DNA from 3 places in the Pseudoalteromonas sp. L23 genome. Region 2 is predicted to be linked to each of the others. Evidence: predicted binding sites of a transcription regulator. Region 2 holds the regulator's gene; each other region holds the start of a gene.

Region 1 (4,289 bases), on a different contig from region 2:
CATCTTCATCAAAATCTTCAAGCGTATCATCTGGGTAAATTAGACGCTTAAGCATAGGTCTTACTACCGCTAAGATTAGCACAATGATCACTAAGGTACCTGCTGCAAGACGGATTGTCTTTTGGAACCAATCTTGCTCCCAAAGTGGTATCTCTTGCATTTCAGTGAGGTCTTCACGCACGAATGGCACAGTCACTACCTCTAGTGCATCACCTCGCTGCATATCAAAGCCCACACCACCTTGTAGCAAACGACGGATGTTATTTAGCTCTTCTTGCGTACGCGGCGCCATTGCCATGTTACCTTCAGCATCAGGTTTTGCGAGGTAGTCAACGGCCACACTCACACTGATCCGGCGAATAACACCTGTTTGCTGACGTTTATGGCTAATAGTGGTGTCTAATTCATAGTTACGGGTTGCTTCTTTTTGATTACTGCTTGGTGTTGCACTTTGACCATTGCCGCCTTGCCCAGCAACCTCTGGGATATTTGAGTTCACTGGAGGCTGATTAGTCAGCGCACCCGGAATACCGACAGCTAAACCACCAATATTATTTTCTTCATACGTTGTTTCGCTGCGAACCGCAGGTAAATCTGGGTTATAACGTTTTTGCGTTTCTTCAACTGCGCTGAAGTCCATCGTTAAGTCAACCTGCGCGGTAAAGTTACCAAGACCTACAGTTGGGATCAGGATACTATCAATTTTTTCTAGATATTCTTGTTCACGCTTACGTTCGATTTCATACTCTTTTCTCGAGCGCGCAGCTAAAGAGTCTTGAGAACCAGAGTTGAGTAGACGACCGTTTTGATCGGTGACGGTCACGCGTGAAGGCTCTAGGCCTTGTACCGCTGATGCCACAATGTCTACGATTGAATCAACTTCTTCGCCGCCAAGCGTTTTGCCACGTTTAAGGGTAATAACTACGGTTGCAGAGGGCTTTTTCTCGCGACGTGCAAAGACGTTTTCTTTTGGAATTGCAAGTAACACTTTTGCACGATTTACGTCTTGTAACTCTTCAATTGTTCTCGCAAGTTGTTGCTCACGGCTATGTTTTAAGCGCTCTCTTTCAAGACGTTGGCTAACACCAAAACCCATATCTTGCATCAGAATATCAGTGCCAGAACTCGGAGACTGGGTAAAACCGTCACGCGCCATGCGTAGTTTTATGTCTTGATAGTCCGACTCAGCGACTAAAATGATATTACCATCTAATTGGTATTCAATTTTCTGTTGGTCTAAAAAGTCTAACGTTTCGACGAGTTCTTCTGTTGGGTATTTACCAAGTGGGCGCATATCTGGTTGGCGCGCCCAAATGATAATAAAGATTGCGATTGCTAAACAAATAGCAAGGGCAATAACCAGAGTAACCTGGCGCAACATATCAACACCGCTTAGCGCACTGAAGTAGCCTGATTTTTGCTCTTGTTGCTCATCCGATCCGCTGTCATTATTCAGCGCTGCATCGGAAAGCGTAAGATCTGTTGATTGATTAGTAGCCACGATTACTCTCCACAGTCACTCAATTAAACTGGCATGCTCATGATTTCTTTATAGGCCTCAACAAGTTTATTACGAACTTGCACTGTTGCCTCAAAAGCGACCGACGATTTTTGTTTCGCTATCATGGCTTCTGCAAGAGAAACGCTTCTGTCACCCATTTCAACAGCGGTGACTTTTTGTTTCGCTTCTTGTTGTAAGCCATGAACCGTATTAAGTGCGTCTGAGAGTAAATCTCCAAACTGAGCCGACGAAGATGCCGCCGTCTTAACCGGCTGCACTGATGGCTGTGTGTTTCTCGTCGCTTCTGCAGCCATTGCCTGCATTTCTTGAAATAGCGCTGATGATTGTACTTTCATGATGCTTTACTCAAAATAACTCTTAGTTACCTGTAATAAAGCAGAAAACGTGCCAACTTAAAATCGTTAATTTTCAGCATGTTGAAACATTTTTAGCATGTCGAAAAATTGGCAGTGCATAGAAGTGAAAACTAGGCGCCTAAGATCTGCTGATCTTTATAGGCACCTAATTAAATTTGAATTAACAGATAAAGCTTAGCCTGAGGTTTGGATAAGCAATGAGCTAACTCATTGTTTTTAAGCTCAGCTAACTTAGGCTAAGCGGGTAGTGCAATCCCTAAATCTCGCATTTTTGCCAGCTTATAGCGAAGTGTGCGAGGACTCATACCTAACACCTCCGCCACCTCTTTACGTTTACCATTAAACTTTGCTAGCGTATCTAAAATAATTTGGTGTTCTTTATCCTGTAACTCATCTTTATAGCTAATGATTTCATCCTCACCTTGAGAGCGCTCCATTAAAGCTGATGCTTCATGATTTACAAGTGGTGCAGACTCTATCAAAGCCATCGGTGAGAAATTTTCGATAAAAATATCATCTTCTTGAATTTCATTACCTTGGAACAAAATCAGGGCACGTTGAATAACGTTATCCAGCTCTCTTACGTTTCCAGGCCAACTGTGCGAACTGAGCTTGCGCTTTGCACCGCTGCTTAATATAGGTGTTGGCTTGCCTGCTTTTTGCGTATGTCTTACCAACAAATGCTCAGCTAACACAGCGATATCACCCGCTCTGTCCTTCAGTGGCAACCACTCTAGCGGGAAAACATTGAGGCGATAATATAAGTCTTCTCTAAATACCCCATCATCCACCGCTTCTTTTAAATCGCGGTTACTGGTTGCTAGTACTCTGACGTCCAGTGAAATGGTTTTTCTGCTACCTAAACGCTCTACTTCCCGCTCTTGTAACACGCGAAGTAATTTTGCTTGTAATCCCAAATCCATCTCTGTGATCTCATCAAGCAAAATCGTTCCCTTTTGTGCTTGCTCAAATTTTCCAGGACACGCCTGAATGGCACCTGTAAATGCCCCCTTTTCGTAACCAAATAGGGTCGCTTCGAGCATATTTTCTGGGATTGCAGCGCAGTTAATTGCGATAAAGGGCTCATCTGCTCTGTCGGATTTATCGTGAATATAGCGAGCCAACACTTCTTTACCTGAACCGCTCGGTCCAAGTACCATAACGCTGGCATCCGACTTAGCTACTTTTGCAGCCAGTTCAAGTAGTTTAATACTCTTTGGATCGGCAACAATGGGGCCGTCTGTCTCTTTTTCCTTCTCAGGTAGATAACGTCCAACCATATTAAGCAATACTTCAGGCGCAAATGGCTTAGCCATATAGTCGATGGCACCCAATCTCATCGCTTCAACCGCATCATCAATGGTCGCGTATGCTGTCATCATCAATACCGGTAATTCGGGATAGTTGAGTTTAATGGTCTTTAACAAGTCAAGCCCACTCATGGCACCCATTTGCACGTCACTCACCACCAAAGAAAAGGTTTCTTGCTTTAGCAATAAAACGGCTTGTTCCGCACAACTTGCTTCTACGCACTCGATATTTGAAAGCTGCAATGTATCAATGAGTGCTTCTCTTAAACCAGCATCATCTTCAACAACTAAAACTCTGTTACTCATAGTTCCTCCGCCTCAATTAGTGGTAGTACCAAGCTAAAACGCGCACCCTTGCCTTCAATATTGTCTGCCTGTGCAAACCCTTTGTGTGCGTTAGCGACCGAATTAACCACCGCAAGTCCTAACCCAGTCCCCTGCGACTTAGTTGTAAAAAATGGTTCAAACAACTTGTCGACTAAGGTTTCATCAATACCAGGACCATTATCAACAACTGAGATACGTACATACTCGCCACACGGCTCGCGCTCTGCATTAAGTTCAATGTGTGCCGCACTGCCAATTATTTGAATACTGTTGTGGATCAGGTTTTGGATCGCACTTGCAAGCGCCGTACGATTACCTAATATTTCGATATCTGGCTCGGGTAAAAATGCTTCCAACTTTGCTTGGTTAAGCTCAACCATAGCGTCAGCACCCGCTTTGACTTCACTCAATAACTGTTGCATTGACACTCGCTCAACCACTTGTTGTTCACCGCTTTTAGCGAACAACAGCATGTCATTAACTTGGCTTTCTAAGTCTTTTAACCGAGACATCAACTTATCGTGAAACTTTTCTCGAGAAGCCGAAGGAAGATTAGCTGCACCAAGATTTGCACCATATAACATCGCAGCCGATAACGGCGTACGCACTTGATGCGCCAATGAGGCAACCATTTTTCCTAACGCACTTAATCTTTGCATATGCGCAACACGACTTTGGAGCCGGCGCGTCTCGGTGAGATCTGTCATCAAAATGAGTTGCCCAGGTTCCGGTGTTAGCGCGGTAATATCTAACTTAATTCTTCTGCCATCTTTA
Region 2 (4,289 bases):
TTTGACTGGCTGATCTAAGCCAGTTAGCGGCTTAAGCTCAGGCTCCCAATGTGGGTTGGGTAAAAAGCGCGCATCAAAAACGTAATCCGCTTGTTTTGGGATGCCGTGTTTAAAGCCGAAAGATTCAAAGGTAATAATGAGTTGTTTGTCTTTTTTACCTAAGATTTTTTCGCGGATATCTTCTGCAAGTTGATGAACGCTCAGGCCTGTAGTATCAATGAGAAAATCGGCGCGAGTGATCAGCACGTCTAACAATTCCCGTTCTTTCTTTATCGCAACATCTAATGGAAGATTATGCAGTGAAAGAGGGTGCAAACGGCGTGTTTCTGAGAAGCGTTTTATCAGGGTTTGATCGTCACTGTCTAAATAAAACAGGGTAGGTTTGGCAAAGCCTGGTAAGTATTCAAGAATGTCATTAAACTCGTCCTGTTCTTTAGGTAAGTTTCTAACATCAATACTGACTGCAATTTTATTATAATTGTCCGAAACACTGCGGACTAAAGACGGCAGCAAATTGACCGGAATGTTATCCACACAATAGTAGCCTAAGTCTTCCAATACTCGAAGCGCTACAGATTTACCAGAGCCTGAGCGGCCACTGATAATGATAAGCTCGAGTCCTTTTTCTTCATCACTCATCAAGTTCACCTTGGATCACTGTATATAACTCATCGTCACTTTTTGCTTGTCTAAGCATTTTGCAAAAAGACTTGTCTTTGAGTGTATCAGCAATCGCCGCTAAGGTCTTCAGGTGCTGTTGATTATCACCTTCGGGTACGATGAACGCGACAAAAATATCGACAGGCTGCTTATCTATGGCTTCAAACTGGATCCCTTGCTCGCTGACAAGCACCATTGCAAGGATTTTATCCAAACCTTCAAGTCGACCATGGGGAATGGCAATGCCTTTACCGATCCCTGTGCTGCCTAATTTCTCTCGCGCCATTAAGGCGTCCAAGATAGCATGCTGACTGGTATTTGGAATTTGGCTATGAGCCAGTTCGCTGATGTATTCTAAAATACGTTTTTTGCTATTAAAAAGGACCGCAGCTTTACTGCAGTCCTTGTTCACTAATTCACTTAATTTCATCTTAGTGTCGAGTGAGCTTCTCTTTGTGTTTAATAACTTGACGATCTAGCTTGTCGATAAGGCCATCAATTGCGGCATACATATCTTGATGCTCTGTTGATGCAAATAGCTCGCCGCCGTTTACGTGTAATGTTGCTTCTGCTTTTTGTACTAGTTTCTCGACATCAAGGATCACATGCACATTATTGATATGATCAAAGTGCCTTTCTAGCTTCGCAAACTTGTTGGTGACATAGTCTCTTAATGAGTCAGTAATTTCTACATGGCGACCAGTTAGATTTAGTTGCATAAGCATTTTTCCTTCTTGGGTTTTACGTCTTATATCAAGCTTTTACGCTGATTTGACGGTGGAATGGCTAGGGATTCACGATATTTTGCAATCGTACGTCTCGCTACCTTAATTCCTTGCTCTGCTAAGATATCTGCAATTTTGCTGTCACTCAATGGCTTCGCGGTATTCTCTGCAGCTATCAGCTTTTTGATAAGTGCTCTAATTGCTGTAGAAGAGCACTCACCTCCATTTTCCGTACTTACATGGCTAGAGAAGAAATACTTCAGCTCAAATATTCCCCGAGGTGTATGCATGTATTTTTGTGTTGTCACACGGGAAATTGTGGACTCATGCATCTCAACCATTTCAGCAACATCATTTAGCACCATAGGGCGCATTGCTTCGGGGCCATGTTCAAAGAATGCCTGTTGTTGTTGCACAATGCAATTGGTAACTTTTAATAAAGTATCATTTCGGCTTTCTAAGCTTTTAATAAACCACTTTGCTTCTTGTAAATGTGAGCGAATAAACTGACTATCCGTACTGGATTTCGCCGTTCTAGACATCGCAGCGTAATGGTCATTTACTCTTATTTTAGGCATAGCATCAGGATTTAGCTCTACGACCCAACGACCTTTTACTTTTTTCACCGATACGTCAGGGATCACATATTCAGGCTCTTCATGAATAATGCTTGCCGCAGGCTTTGGGTTAAGGCTATGTATTAACGTCATGACCTCTTTGAGATCGGCTTCTTTAAGGCGCGTTTTCTTAGCCAAAGTTCGATAGTCACGGCTGGCAAGCAAGTCGATATGCTCTGTCAGGATCATTTTTGTTTCGGCAATCCATGGGGTATCTGGGGCGAATTGGTTTAGCTGAATGCATAAGCATTCTTGTAAACTACGCGCTGCGATACCGACAGGGTCAAAAAGCTGAATGCGTTTGAGTACGGCTTCGACTTCATCTAGCTCAATAGGCTCTTCGCTATTCTCGTCATTAATGCTTTCTAAAATGTCTTCGCAAGACAGTGTTAGAATGCCTGACAGGTCGACCGCTTCAATAATCGCAATCGCAATAGCTCTATCTGTTGGACTAAATGGTGTCAGTTCGAGTTGCCACATGAGATAATCGTGGAGAGATTCAGAGGTTTCCCCTTGATAAACATTATCGTCATCGGGAAGTGGACCTGAGCTTGCAGCAGGCGCTGCACTCATATACTCGTCCCAAGTGACATCCATGGCAAGGTCATCGCTCACAGTGTCTTTGCTCATGGCGGTATCTGAGTCTATCTCATAGTCACTAACCTGCGTTTCATCGGCTGAATCTTGATTGTCGTCAGCACGGCTCTTTTCTTGGCTGTGTTGGTCAGCGTTTTCGCCGTCAGTATTATCACCTTCTTCCACTTCCAACAATGGATTGCTGTCTAATGCTTCTTGTATTTCTTGTTGCAGATCCAATGTACTAAGCTGCAGCAAGCGAATGGCTTGTTGCAGTTGCGGAGTCATTGTAAGTTGCTGCCCCATGCGCAGCTGTAATGATTGCCTCATGTATCTCTAACAATCCTTTTTAACAGTTATTAATACTACGTCTTAACTATAGCTTGAATTGTTCGCCTAGGTAGACATCTCTTACGGTTTGATCTGCCAAAACATGTTCTGGCGTGCCTGCAGCGATTAACTCACCATGTGAAACGATGTAGGCCTTTTCACATACGTCCAGTGTTTCTCTAACGTTATGATCGGTGATAAGCACACCGATACCACGGTTTTTTAGGTGCTCTATGATTGTCTTTATATCTAACACCGAAATAGGATCAACACCAGCAAAAGGTTCATCTAACAGGATAAACTTAGGGTTTGCGGCTAAAGCGCGAGCAATTTCGACTCGTCTTCTTTCGCCTCCCGACAATGCCATGCCCTGTGAGTCGCGAATGTGTTGAATATTAAACTCATCCAGTAACTCGTTTAGTTCAGCTTCTCTTTCAACTTTAGATAAGTCTTTTCGAGTTTCTAAAATCGCCATCAAATTTTGATAGACCGTGAGTTTTCTAAAGATTGAAGACTCTTGCGGTAGATAGCCAATACCAAGTCGTGCACGGCTGTGCATCGGTAACAAAGTGATATCTTCGTCATCAATCTGAATATAGCCTTTGTCGCTTGGTACTAACCCTACAATCATGTAGAACGTAGTGGTTTTACCTGCACCATTTGGTCCTAATAAGCCTACAATACTGCCAGCCTGAACACTTAAACCAACATTTTTGACGACCTGACGACCTTTATAACTCTTTGCTAGACCAGTTGCTTTGAGCTCGCTCATTAATTGTTACCTTCTTCCTGCGCTTTTTTCTCTTTAGCGTCTTTTTTGTCATCAACAGGAACAAGGATGGTTCTTACTCGAGAGTCTTCTTGGTCTGAGCGCTCAGCGCTGATCAATTGCTTTTCAATGTCATAGGTGATGACTTGAGCATTGATTTTTTGCCCAGTTTGATTGATTTCAGCATCACCAGAAATCACTAGGGTTCCCTTCGCTACGTCGTAACGGATTTCATTTGCTTTGGCTTCTAGTAAGTTGCCATCGGGTTGACGTTCGCTAAAAGTGGCAGGGCTGCCAGTTGCCACAAGCAGTTGCTTGTTAATGCCGAGCTCCGCGCGGCGGTGGACCTCTAGGCGATCGGCATTTATCTTTCTGTTGCCATGAATAATAACAACATTCTGTTCAAAAATACCGATGTTGCTTTGCAGTTGAGCTTGCTGACGGCCAGCATCAATAATGACTTCATTTTGTTCTGCAGCAATTGCTAGAGTAGAACTTGCAAGCAAGCCGATGAAAACTAGTTTGTTAATGATTTTACTGGTCATAATAAATTGTCTTTGTGTGGTTGATGAGTTCGATCACTTGCTTTTGTAGATCCGCATGCAGTCCTTT
Region 3 (4,289 bases), on a different contig from region 2:
TGAATTCTGGCATTTGCCACTCGATTAGACTCAACAGTGTTATCTGCGGTCACATCCTGAGGTCTTACCAACCCTTCTAAGCGAATAAATTCCTCGCCAGTATTGAGGGTTAACCACTTTTCACCGCGGATCACTAAATTACCGTTAGGCAATACTCGGGTTACATTGACCGATATATTCCCGAATAAGCTATTTGACTGATTAGACTTCGAATCACCAGAGAAAGAAGAACTGGATTTAGCACCAAACTGTATTGCTTCTTTTCCGATATTAATGGCATTGCCACCAAGACCAATCACAGGGTCTAAGCTCGAATCACTGGATTTATCCAGCTCAGAATTTGCAGCTTTGGTCGCCTGAGTCGTTTCTCTGAGTACGATGGTAATAATATCGCCGACTCTTAACGCTTTTTTGTCAGCATAAAGATCATTGGAAAACTGCGTATTAAATAATGACCCTGTTGCCACCATTTGGGCTTGATTATCCTCGGGATAGATAGGCGCATAATACGGATCGTCACGCACCACATTTTTATTTTGTGTTGTACTACACCCAGATAATGCAGCGACCGTTACGATGGCTAAATATAATGCACGCATAATACCCCCTACCCAATTACAGCTGTTGATTAATGTAGCTCAGCATCTGATCTACCGTTGAAATCACTTTTGAGTTCATCTCATACACGCGTTGTGTCTCAATTAGATTTACAAGCTCTTCGGTCACATTAACGTTTGACGTTTCAAGTGCGCCTTGCACAATCTTACCTAGCCCTTCAACGCTTGGATTACCTTGTACTGGTGCACCACTTACCGCAGTTTCTGTGTACAAGTTTTGTCCAATCGGTTCAAGACCTGATGGATTAATAAAGTCACTGATCGTCAACTGTCCGATAACAACGTTTTCAGCTTGTCCTGCAACGCGCACCGATACTTCACCATCTTGAGAAATAGTAATTGACTGTGCATCGTCGGGTACGTTCATCTCAGGTAACACAGGAAAACCCGCACCTGAGGTAACAATTCGACCTTCTTCATCCGTCGTGAACTGACCGTTTCTTGAATACGCAGTTGTGCCATCTGGCATCTGAATCTCAAAAAAGCCCGGGCCTTGGATCATCCAATCCAAAGAGTTTTCGGTACTTAACATATTACCTTGAGAAAAGTTCTTTTGGTTGGCGACTACTTTGGCACCTGCACCAAGCATCAAACCAGACGGTAATTCTGTATCTTGAGAGCTGCGGCCACCTGGCTGATTGATGTTTTGATATAATAAGTCTTCGAATATCGCCCGACTCTTTTTGTAGCCGACGGTACTGGCGTTCGCCAAGTTGTTCGAAATAACTGAAATATCAGTTTGCTGAGCATCTAAGCCTGTTTTACTTATCCACAATGCCGGATTCATGATCTCTACCTCACTCTTAAACTATGCGTAGGAGCGAAGTGTGTCGCTCATCTATTTCTTCAGCTGTTTTCATCAGCTTAATTTGCATTTCAAATTGTCTTTGATGGTTGATCATATCCACCATCTCATGAACGGGATTGACGTTGGACATCTCTAAGAAGCCACTCATCACTTTTGCGGTTGGTGATATTTCACAAAAGCCACAGATCCCATCTTCTAGCTTATCTTCTTTTGGTCTATAAAGGCCGTCATTGCCTTTTTGCAGCTTATTATTATCTGCTTCAATAATTTTCAGCCGATCAACCACTTCAAGAAAGTTAGCAGGAGCGCCTTGTGGACGCACTTGAATAGAGCCATCGTCACTAAACACCACTTTATCAACGGGGATAGGTAAGACAATAGGTCCACCTTCGCCAATAAGTTGACGCCCATGAGCTGTGACCAACGCACCGTCATTACGAATATTGAGCGTGCCGACTTTGGTGTAAGCTTCTTCACCCGAGGCATCAACAACACTGATCCATGATTTATCATCTACTGCAATATCTAGCTCACGGCCAGTTTCAACGATTGCGCCACCGGTCATATTGGTCCCTGGGCGTTCTTGCATAGCAAAAACCCGTGTAGGTAGCCCTTCACCAAACGCCTGCATTGAGCGCGCTTGAGCAAAATCTGCTTTGAAGCCAGTCGTATTGGCATTAGCAAGGTTATTCGCCTTAAGTGCCACACCACGTAAGCTTTGCTTAGCGCCTGACATTGCGATATACACCATTTTATCCATGACGATGACCTATAAAATTCAAACTTAGTCTAGTTAATGCAAGCACAGTGCCAAAGTGACGAGATGTTTTTGACGGACATAAAAAAGGCTGCCTTTGTAGCAGCCTTTGGAGGGCATAATATATTATCGGATCTGTAATATATTTTGTTGTAATGTTGAGTTAACCTCAAGCGCTCGAGAGTTCGCTTGGAAGTTACGTTGGGCGCTGATAAGGTCAACTAACTCGTTTGTGAGGTTGACGTTCGATTGCTCTAACGCAGATGAACTAATACCACCGAGAGTACCTGTGTTTGGCTCGCCTGCAAGTGGCTCACCAGAAGATAGGCTCTTCTTCCACTCAGTATTACCAATCGCCTGAAGGCCTTGAGAATTCGGGAAGCGTACTAGCGCGACTTGCCCTAAGAACGTTGAGTCGCCGTTAGTATATGAAGCCACAACTTTACCATCAGTACCAATATCAATACCTGCTAAACGGCCAACGGTCGCACCGTCTTGCTCCAATGCTTTTACTTCAAATCGACCCGATGAATATTGCGTTGGTAGCTTTTGAGCAGTATTTGCTTCATCACGCCAGTTAACAACAATATCATTCGGAAAAGTTGCACCGTTATCAAGCAAGTTTGACATACCGATAGTTGGGTCAACTGCATCTTGAGGTCCTGCAAGACTTAAGGGGTTAAATGTCGAGCCAGTATTGTTGTTAAAAACAAGCGGCGTAGCTGAAGGATCGGCAGCCGTCTGTGATGGAATACCGCTAGCATCGAAACGGAACACACTAACTGGCGTATAAGGAACAGGTGGTGTTGCTGCTGGATCAATTTGCTGCGCATTATGGTTAAAAGGTTTATCGTCCATTGTTGCGTAAGTAGACCACTCATTATCCGCTGTTTTTCTGAAGAATAACTGCAATGTATGTGATTCACCCAACGAGTCATATACCGTTATTGCTGTTCTTGAATTATATGAGGCACGTTGCTCAGGATCAAAAGCAATTGTAGGTGGTTGCGCAGTCGCATCTAGGTTAAACGAGGTATAGATTTGCGATGTTGCACGAGGAGAACCTGATGCATCTGGAATTTGAACGGGTGATGTTGTGCTTAAACTCAAAGACGTGGTATCACCTGTAGATGGATCGACTGGAAAGCCTTGCAAGTAATCACCCTTAGCATTCACGATAAAGTTGTCTTTGTTGAGCTTAAATGCACCCGCTCGAGAATAGGTGAAATCTTGTGACTGGAGCGAGTTTGACATGGCAAAATAGCCTTCGCCCTCAATCGCCAAGTCTAGCGAGTTTTGCGTAAACTTTAATGATCCTTGGTGAAACTGCTGTGCAACCATGGTAGTTTGTACACCATCGCCATTTTTCGTTTTGCCAGAGCTAAAAACCGAAGACGCGTAAACATCAGCAAATTCTGCGCGAGACTCTTTAAAACCCGTCGTGTTCACGTTAGCAATGTTATTTGCTGTTACGTCCAAGTCTTTTTGCGCGGCGGCAATACCTGTCAGTGCTATATTGAAACTCATACTCTCACCTCTAAGTTCTTAAGGTTAATTCTTTAAAACTACTATGCTATTTCAGCAATATCAGTTAAGCGCACCGCGCCTTCTTTGGTATTAATGACGATGCCGTTAGCACCATTAACATTAACACTGTCTATATTTCTAAATGTGGCCGACGGTAAAGTTTGATATTCACCTTCAATCATACCCTCCGCTTTTATGGTGTATTCACCTGGAGGCATCATCTCACCGTCTTTATTTTTACCATCCCAATCGAATCGCACAGCGCCCACACTTTGTTCGCCAAATTCAAGCGTCTTTACAAGCGCTCCAGATTCATCATAGATACCCACTGATAGATTCTGAACTGGTTCCTGTACAATCACAGAACCTTTTGTAAGTGCATCGTCACCATGTTCTAACGTCGTTGATTCGAGTAATGCTTTCTTACCAATCAGCGTTGATGCTTGAAGCGCCGAGTTAGAAGTCATCGATGCAGCTAACGAGTCAAAGTTCTCATTTAACTTTGAGATCCCCTCGGCCATGGTAAAACTTGTCATCTGCGCGATCATTTGATCGTTGTCCGCAGGCTTACTTGGATCTT

What was found. Region 2 encodes sigma-54, which starts transcription at its own class of promoters, with help from an activator protein. Its sites were predicted from a motif close to GTTGGCACGNNNNTNGNNT; they were not measured.
Region 1: the regulator sigma-54 is predicted to act here: its motif matches at 1,896-1,914, upstream of fliE (flagellar hook-basal body complex protein FliE).
Region 3: the regulator sigma-54 is predicted to act here: its motif matches at 2,222-2,240, upstream of L3V43_RS15765 (flagellar basal body rod protein FlgF).

The regions. Positions count from the first base shown of each region.
Region 1 is NZ_JAKKCW010000009.1:115,018-119,306, forward strand. It holds gene fliF (flagellar basal-body MS-ring/collar protein FliF) at 1-1,504, opposite strand, end outside; gene fliE (flagellar hook-basal body complex protein FliE) at 1,525-1,857, opposite strand; gene L3V43_RS15545 (sigma-54 dependent transcriptional regulator) at 2,115-3,494, opposite strand; gene L3V43_RS15550 (ATP-binding protein) at 3,491-4,289, opposite strand, start outside.
Region 2 is NZ_JAKKCW010000004.1:42,823-47,111, forward strand. It holds gene rapZ (RNase adapter RapZ) at 1-639, opposite strand, end outside; gene ptsN (PTS IIA-like nitrogen regulatory protein PtsN) at 632-1,090, opposite strand; gene hpf (ribosome hibernation promoting factor) at 1,092-1,379, opposite strand; gene L3V43_RS08915 (RNA polymerase factor sigma-54) at 1,409-2,908, opposite strand; gene lptB (LPS export ABC transporter ATP-binding protein) at 2,955-3,680, opposite strand; gene lptA (lipopolysaccharide transport periplasmic protein LptA) at 3,680-4,222, opposite strand; gene lptC (LPS export ABC transporter periplasmic protein LptC) at 4,212-4,289, opposite strand, start outside.
Region 3 is NZ_JAKKCW010000009.1:164,243-168,531, forward strand. It holds gene flgH (flagellar basal body L-ring protein FlgH) at 1-599, opposite strand, end outside; gene flgG (flagellar basal-body rod protein FlgG) at 616-1,404, opposite strand; gene L3V43_RS15765 (flagellar basal body rod protein FlgF) at 1,421-2,185, opposite strand; gene flgE (flagellar hook protein FlgE) at 2,309-3,709, opposite strand; gene L3V43_RS15775 (flagellar hook assembly protein FlgD) at 3,751-4,289, opposite strand, start outside.